One region of the Paenibacillus stellifer genome, then DNA from elsewhere that is predicted to be linked to it. Evidence: riboswitches for the same ligand, from Rfam matches in the RefSeq annotation. Region 1 holds a riboswitch; the other holds the start of a gene.

Region 1 (4,424 bases):
GATTCAGATGTTGAGATAGCTCTTAGGCGTTATGTATTGTCTAATCGATGCTCTATTGATCGGATAGATGATATCCCATTTGTTTAGGTCGAAGTCTTTCTCAGACAAATAGTTGTTAGGGCTATCTCCAGATACCCTGACGGGAAGGTCCTTCACTATATGCGGATTAATAGTTACTTCAGCAATCCATCCTGTATCAACCACATATTTAGACTCTGTTACACAGATGTATTTGCCGGTCTCTACATTTTGCTGTACGTTTTCGAGCTTAACCGCAAACTTAATAGGAATGAAATTTAATAGAATGGGAGTAAGTACAACAAATAGCGTGAACACACCAAGCAATATTGCTATTCGCTTCAACCCCGGACTTCCCCCATTTTCTTCATCCTCAGCTTCACTACTTAAGCGAATTGCGGCAGAATTATTTTTCGACTTCAAAGTAAACCAGCTCATTTCTGACATCGAAATAAAACTTCCCAATGTAATCAGAAGACTTCACATATTCATTGAACTCTTCATTAAATGCCCAAGAATGCTCTTTTCCCTCATCTGTATCTAATTGCATTGATGGATTTAGCGTTACATCGCGCCAAGCATAAGAGTCCTTGAATTTCTCAGCGACACCAGGCTCCAGATACACAAATCCTTTCATCCAGTAAGAGGAAGGGCCAAAACTATTTGCTGTTAGGCTAAAAAGTAGACATGGAGAACCGAGAATCGGGTAGAATGAACATAACCAAATTCGAGGTGCTAACATGACGAAAAAATACGATAAAGAATTTAAACTGCAAACGATTCAGATGATCCAAGAAGAGGGTAAGCCGGTGGCACAGGTCGCTCGCGAGTTGGGGATCAGCGACAACACCTTGTACCGCTGGATGGCGGAATACAAACAAGACGGTGCACAGGCTTTTCCAGGCAGTGGGCAACTGAAAGCTGACGACAAGGCAATGAGAGACCTCCAAAAGCGTATCCGTGATCTGGAGGAGGAGAACGACATCTTAAAAAAGGCGATGCACTACTTCGCCAAAGACCGGCGCTGATCTATGCCTTCATCCACGATCATCGCTTCAAGTGCCGAGTCTCGAAGATGTGCGAAGCCTTTGAAGTGTCCCGAAGCGGCTATTACAAATGGACGAAACGAAAAGTCAGCAAGCGTGAAAAACGACGGCGCAAGCTGGAGCGGCATATCCGCCGTATCTTTCTGGAATCCCGCCGGTTATATGGAAGTCCCAAAATCGCTAAAATGCTTCATAAGCAAGGCGTACCCGTGTCGGAGAAATTAGTCGCCCGAATCATGAAGGAACTGGGATTGCGCTCCCGTACGGTGAAGAAATACAAGGCCACGACGAATTCGAAGCACAACTTGCCTGTTCATGAGAACGTGTTGAACCGTCAGTTTAGGCCGTCCGCTCCAAATGAGGCCTGGGTGGCTGACATTACGTACATTCCAACGAATGAAGGCTGGCTCTATCTGGCAAGTATAATGGATTTGTACAGCCGTAAAATCATTGGGTTTCACATGGACGAGCGGATGACCAAAGAACTGGTGTTAACGGCACTGGATCGAGCCTACAGCCAGCAACAACCATGCGGAGAGGTCCTGCATCACTCCGACCGTGGCAGCCAGTATGCTTCCCACGACTACCAGGAACGACTGCGCACCTACAAGATGAACGGCAGTATGAGCCGAAAAGGGAACTGCTACGATAATGCTTGTATCGAATCGTTCCACAGTGTGCTGAAGAAAGAACTCGTGTACTTGGAAAAATTCACAACACGCAAGCAAGCCAAGAAACGCATTTTTGAATACATTACCTGCTTCTACAATGGAAAACGAATCCATTCAGCGATTGGGTATTTTACACCCAATGAATACGAACGTATGTACCGAAATGCTGTGTGATTTTCTCGATTCTGCGTGTCTACTCTATTGACAGAGGTACAGAAGTGGGTTAGAAAAATAATGCGATAACGCCGCGCCGCGGCAGTTAGGAGGATTCTACTTATGAGCAAGGTGGCATTTACTTCATTGCAAGATGTGAATAAAGAGCTGCTGAACATGTACGAATATGACGTCATTCAGACCAAGCAATGGCCGGTGTATGAAATTCTGGCGCATTGCGCGCAGACTATCGAATATTCCATGACCGGTTATCCGCAAATGAAGCCCAAAGTGGTGAGAAATACAATCGGACGCGTGGTGATCAAGCGATTTTTGAAGCAGGGGTTTATGAAGCATGATCTGACGGCCCATGTTCCGGATAGCGTCTCTGCACAGCTACCGATCTCTGGTACAAGAACGCATTTTCTGAATAATGGGTTGTAACGCTCGGCCTGTGTAGTCCCCCCTTGTGGGGGATTTCTTTTTTATGCGCAAAATCAGACGCTGTCCTGCATGGCATTTCAAGCATTTCAGATGCCGGATACCGCGTCCATAGGATTCATTTGCATAGGTAGTTGTACAGAAGCATCTCTGAATTGCCTTTGGCATCCAACAGGATACCCCTGTTCCGGGAATATCTAGTATTTATTAATTAAACAGGATATTAATCCGATATTAAGGATAAGAGTCCTATACATACGACAGTTGAATACAGGCATTAAGGACCAATAACCAAGTACCGAACCAAGGCAAATCCGTACGAAAGTCGGAGACGCAAAGCCACGGGTCTACTTCATCCCCTGCGGGATGTTAGGACAGCCGGGCCGCTCAAGGGCTTGTTTTTTTGTGCAATTAAACAGCAGCGGGGGGAGAAACGAATGCATTTCAGAAGGAGAATGAAATTCCCGCAGATCGGCCGTCTGCTGCTGGCAGCAGTATGTGCGCTGGGCAGCGTATCTGCGGGCGGAACGATCACGGGGACAGCGGTTGCCGCCGGAGCCGATCCGGGAAGGACGGATTACAGCGTGTCCGGAGAGCGGGTCATCTGGATGGAGCCCGATTCCGCCGGAGTGAAGCAGGTGCATGCGCTGGACCGCAACAGCGGGGCGAGCCTGACGCTTACGACCAATTCATCGGCCAAGGACGCGCCGGCTGTTGGAGGCCTGGTTGTCGTGTGGGCTGACAAGGGGAACGAGCAGGACAGCTCTTTGAACTGGGATATTTACAGTTTCGATCTGGAGAAGGGCACCCGCACCAAGCTCAACAAGCAGCCCGGACAGTACGGCAACCCGACGACTGACGGGGTGGGCGTTGTCTGGTATGAACGCAGCAATTACGGCAGCATGATGTATCACGATCTGGCTTCGGGAGTCGAGGCGGATTTGGGCGAGGGCCGATTCCCAGAGCTGGCGGACGGCAAGGTCGTGTATAAAAATGCGCGTGACGGCGGGCTTAGCCTGCTCGATTTAAGCAGCGGAGTTACACGTCCTTTAATTAGTCTGGGCGGTGCCAACTATGTGGACTGGTTCGTTTTTAACGGCAGCCATGTTCTTCTTAAGCAAAAGAACGGGTCATCGCAGAGCAAATTCGTGCTTCTGTCCATCAATGATCTGACGGCCGAGCCAGTCGATCTTACCGAGATGAAGGCGGCCGGAGCGCAGTATGCGTTCATGTCCATCGGAGATGGAGAGGCGGTATTTCAGGACGAATCCGGCGGCGCCTCCGTCTTGAAGCAGGTGAATCTCTCAACCTATCAGGTCACGACGCTTCCTGCGCTGCCTGCGGGGTCGAAGCTGATCGGCATCAGCGGGAACAAGCTGCTCTACAGCACAAGCGATAACTCTATCGAAGCAATTGCGCTGGAAGGGACTGGTACAGATCCGGGGACGGGGACCGGTACAAATTCGGGGACGGGGACCGGTACGAATTCGGGAACCGGTTCGAGTGCCGGAGGAAGCGCGCCGGTTGTAACCGGGGCCAAGGATAGCCAGACGATCGGAGCCGCAGGCGGAACGCTGACCGCAGCGGACGGCTGGGCACGGCTGGAGATTTCGGCAGGAACCTTCCCGGATAATACGGCTGTGAGTCTGGCGCAAGCGGAGCTAGAGTCGCAGAAGCCGGTGGATCAGGACGGCAGGAAGCTGCAGAAGGCCGGCTCGATCTGGCAGGTACAGGCGGGCGCTCCATTCCAGCTGCCGGCGCTGCTCGCGATCCGTTACCCGAAGGAAGAGCCTTGGACATCGAGCCGGGAGAAGCTCGGGATTTATCAGTATGACTCCACAGCAGGGGTGTGGACTTACATTGGCGGTGTAACAGCGGCGGAAGAAGATTATGTCCGGGCCAAGATTACGGCTTCCGGATTGTATGCGGTCATGCTGCGCGATGTCGAGTTCCCGGATATGGCGAACCATTGGGCGCGGCAGGAGGTCGAGGTACTGGCGGCCAGAGGAATAGTGAACGGCATGAACGGAGTCAGCTATGCGCCTAAGGGCACGCTCACTCGCGCCCAGTTCACGAAGCTGCTGGCAGCGGCGCT
Region 2 (4,424 bases), 110 kb from region 1:
TTCTTAGCATATCTGCCACCGGAAGGTTCTCATCAAAATCCCGGTCTGTCCCATCAACAGCCGTTGATAGTTCAGAGGCCCTGCTATAGAACAAGCAGGGCCCGGCAAGGCTCGAATGAACGAATTCGTTATAAGGTTGAAGTATCGGCTGCCGTGCAAGGATATGCCAGACAGCAATATATTTAGAGCGAATCGGGAAGGAAGAATGCGGATGCGGGCACTATTTCCTTGGCTTGGCTCGGGCTCTCCCACATCAGGCGGGCATTGGCGCTTCCCGTATTATCGTAATATTCAATTTTAATATCATACAGCTTGCCGGCTTCCAGGTCGATTCTGCCTTTTCGCTCGATGCCGCTCTGATTAGCCCAGCTGTAGATTACCCACACCCCGTTGACCATCACGCGGATGCCGTCATCGGATGTTGTGTAGAAGGAGTAGTTCTCGCTGTAGTTCGGCTTGATCTTTCCGCTCCAGCGTACCGCGAAACCATCGGTATTCACTCCTGTTCCTGGCGATCCCGCTCCCCAGTTGAAATTGACCTGGGAGGCATTCTGTTCAAGAGCCGGCGTTCCGCTCAGTTGAAGATTGTTAAAGTATTCGCCCAGCAGCCCGCTAACAGGCTGGCTTGCATTTGGCTCTATCGAGTCCGTAGTCTGGCCGTCCGTAATATTCAGGACCGGCGCTTGGATTAGCACTGGAGTCGGCGTTGGCGTAGGCTCCGGTGTTGGTGTTGGTGTCGGCGTTGGCGTAGGCGTCGGCGTCGGTGCTGGCGTTGGAGTAGGTGTTGGAGTAGGTGTCGGCGTTGGGCTAGGCGACGATGCCGATTCAGTCAACGTTCCCGGTAGAAAGAATGCGGATGACGGCACGGTCTCCTTGGCTTGGCTCGGGCTCTCCCACATCAGGCGGGCATTGGCATTTCCCGTGTTATCGTAATATTCGACTTTAATATCATACAGCTTGCCGGCTTCCAGGTCGATTCTGCCTTTCCGTTCGATCCCGCTCTGATTGGACCAGCTGTAAATCACCCACACCCCGTTGATCATCACGCGGATGCCGTCATCGGATGTTGTATAGAAGGAGTAATTCTCGCTGTAGTTCGGCTTGATCTTTCCGCTCCAGCGTACCGAGAAGCCGTCGGTATTCACTCCTGTCCCTGGCGATCCCGCTCCCCAGTTGAAATTGACCTGGGAGGCATTTTGTTCAAGGGCCGGCGTTCCACTCAGTTGAAGATTGTTGAAATATTCACCGGTCAGACCGTTGACAGCTATTCCTGACCCCGGCTCGGAACCATTCTCCTCAAGAGGAGGGAACGGAACGGTGACGGGAGTATCACTCACTGGAGTCGGTGTTGGTGTCGGGCTTGGCGATGGTGTCGGCGTCGGACTTGGCGATGGCGTTGGCGTCGGACTTGGTGTTGGTGTCGGCGTTGAAGTCATCGCCGCCATCCCGGAAATAACCTCATCCCGGCTCAGAGTAAGACTGCTGCTCATAAAGTTCTTAATTGTAGTCGTACTGTTGTTGTCATAGAGCATTTTGCCCCAGTTCATCATAAAGACCCATTTGCTCTGATTCGGGAGAACCTTCGACGGATCGGGCATCTCGCCGTTCTCGCCGATCGCAATCGGCTTGCCGGCTGCCAGACTGAGCAGGCTGTCATAATGGCTCTGCTTATAATCATTGCTATAGATATCCGCAGCGAGAACATCCACTTTGTCGGCACCCGGATAGGTCTTGTCATAAGGATCGGACCATTGACCGGGAGCATTCGGGCTCCATACCCACAACAGGTTGTTCAGCTTGTGATAGTTCGTGAAACGGTCATACATAATATTCCAAAGAGCGGTAAAATTGGACTTCTGTCCCCACCAGAACCAGCCGCCGTTCATTTCATGATAAGGGCGCCACAGGATGGGAACTCCGGCGTCCCGCAGCGATTTCAGCGATACGGCTACCTTGTCAAGCTCCGTGATCAGGCTGTTGTACTGCGATGTTCCGGGCGTTACATATTTATTGAATTCCGCCTGGGAGATGCTCTTCTGAACATTGCTCCATTCATAAGTCGTACCCGGCAGATTCTCGTGGAAAGTCATGGCGACGATTCCACCCGCTTTATACCAGTTCGTTGCGCTCCATACGATATTTTTACGTTGAGCCGCTACAGCCGAGTCGCTCTGGCCGCCGATCGCGCCCATCTCATAGCCATGGAGAGCCGCATATTTGCCGCTTGTTGCCTGAAGCTTGTTACTGAATTCATCCGGGCTTTCGAAGTAGTCGTGCTGACCGGTGATGATGCCCTTGCCGGAGATCGAGTAGAGATAATTCAGCAATTTGACCGCCTGTGGCGAAGCATCCGGGTTAACCGGAACGCCTTCCGCAGAAGCCGCCGAAGCCGTGGACGCGTAGCGTCCGCCAAGATCGGGGATAAATGTCAAAATCAAACTAAAGGACAACAGCATGCAGAACAGTCGATACGTGCGGTGGGTTTTCAATTTCATCTTCCTTTCGGTAACCAGGCTGCCTCAGAGAGGCCCTTGGCTTTGCGTCCCTACCTCGCGATAGGTTTGCCTTTGTCGTATTGGAAGGATTCACCTTCTACCGTACATATCGACGCTATTCCGTTATTAATAAAGGTTTATTGCGCGAAAGAGCAAGAAATAAGTCGAAAGTCCTGTTTGAAATCTTTTAATTTTGGGTATTATATTACTTTTGTACAAGAAGCTTCTCCGCCTCAAGGCGGATTCATTTTTATGAAATAAACTGCTGCAGCTCGATGTCCTTCCAGTCCAGCGTAATCCGGATGTTATCCTCTTCTACCAGTTCCGAGCCGGTCTGCACCTCAATAAATTCCACATCGGTCAGAGCCAGAATGCTATGCTTCGTGCCGGCCGGAATGCGCACCACATCGCCAGCCTTCACGTTGTGCATTTTTTCATTAAGAATAATGCTCGCCTCACCGCTGATGAACGTCCAGATTTCGCAGCGCTTCAGATGGTACTGGTAGCTGATGTTCTTGCCTTCCGCGATATAAATCCGCTTGGTCAGCGCCTCGTTGCCCTCTTCGTATTTTACGTAATCGATAACGCGGTAATGCCCCCAGCGCCGCTCTTCGTACATCGGCCGCTGCTCCGTGCCTTTCAGCACTTCCTTGATGCGCGGACTTTCCGATTTCGTAGTGACCAGAATGCCGTCCGGACTGGCTGCGACGATAATGTCCTGGGCTCCGATTACAGTGATCGGAATATCCAGTTCGTTCACCAGGCAGCTGGACGAAGCGTCCTCGGTCAGCAGACCGCGTCCAAGCTTGTTGGTCGCCATCTCCTCGGTTAGTGTATTCCAGGTACCCAGGTCTTTCCAGAAGCCGTCATACGAATGGACAACGATATTCTCCTCACGCTCCACGACCTCGTAATCGAAGCTGATAGAGGAGAGCAGCTTATACTGCTTCTGCATCTCGTCATAGGACAGCGGAAGCCCCTTCTGCTGGAGAATATCCAGCAAGTAGCCCAGCTTGAAAGCGAAGACGCCGCAGTTCCACAAGGCTCCCTGGGCGATGAGCTGTTCGGCGCGGCTGCGGTCCGGCTTCTCCTGGAAGCCTTTCACCTGTCTGGCACCGCCCTCCGATGCTTCCCCGTCCGGAATGATGTAGCCGTATTTCTCCGAGGCAAGTTCAGGCACAACGCCGATCAGCGCCAGATTCGCTCCGGTTTCGTCCAGCACATCCCCCAACTGGGACACGGCGTCAAAGAAAGTGCCTTCCACATAAGGATCGACCGGCAGAATGGCGACCGTCTCGTTGGGAAGCACGCCTTCCACCGAATAGAGGTAGACCGCTGTGAGTGCGATGGCCGGGAAGGTATCGCGCCGCTCCGGCTCCACGATGATATTCACACTGCCGCCGAGCTGGCTCTGGATCATCTCCACCTGCCCGCGGCCTGTCGCCAGATAGGAGGAATCGGCAAGACCGGCTTCTCCCAGCTGCCGCCATACCCGCTGAACCATGGATTCCGATTCACCCGATGGACCTTCAAGCACTTTCAAGAACTGCTTCGAGCGGGAATCGTTGGACAAAGGCCAGAGACGTTTTCCCGAACCGCCAGACAAGAGTACCAGTTTCATAACAAGTAACCTCCCTCAAAATGGTCAATTTAGGACTGCGGGCAGCGCTTAGACCGCACCCGCTACGCTTGGTGAAAATCCGCTTAATCCGCCCATCCGGGGACGGCCTACCGAGAAATATTCCAGCCCGGTTCCTTCGATTTGCTCTTTGGAGTAGACATTGCGTCCATCGATCAGAATCGGCTTGCGCATGCCTGCGGACAAGAGATGAAGATTGATGTCTTTGAATACGCTCCAGTCGGTAAGCAGACACAGGGCATCACTGCCCATAGCCGCTTCTTCCGGCACGGCGCACCAGTGGATATTAG

Evidence for each region. A riboswitch is a leader RNA that binds a small molecule or an ion and turns the genes downstream of it on or off. The one in region 1 is predicted to bind cyclic di-GMP.
Region 2: linked by a shared signal. The riboswitch ahead of PSTEL_RS05500 (PA14 domain-containing protein) and the one ahead of PSTEL_RS05020 (S-layer homology domain-containing protein) in region 1 are both predicted to bind cyclic di-GMP.

What each region holds. Positions count from the first base shown of each region.
Region 1 is NZ_CP009286.1:1,088,058-1,092,481, reverse strand. It holds gene PSTEL_RS05045 (hypothetical protein) at 4-456, opposite strand; gene PSTEL_RS05040 (hypothetical protein) at 425-760, opposite strand; one part of gene PSTEL_RS05030 (IS3 family transposase) at 759-1,014, shown strand; one part of gene PSTEL_RS05030 (IS3 family transposase) at 1,014-1,909, shown strand; gene PSTEL_RS05025 (DUF1569 domain-containing protein) at 2,012-2,332, shown strand; cyclic di-GMP riboswitch class I at 2,627-2,720, shown strand; gene PSTEL_RS05020 (S-layer homology domain-containing protein) at 2,767-4,424, shown strand, end outside.
Region 2 is NZ_CP009286.1:1,198,864-1,203,287, reverse strand. It holds gene PSTEL_RS05500 (PA14 domain-containing protein) at 183-2,495, opposite strand; cyclic di-GMP riboswitch class I at 2,502-2,576, opposite strand; gene PSTEL_RS05495 (sugar phosphate nucleotidyltransferase) at 2,746-4,116, opposite strand; gene PSTEL_RS05490 (UDP-glucose dehydrogenase family protein) at 4,165-4,424, opposite strand, start outside.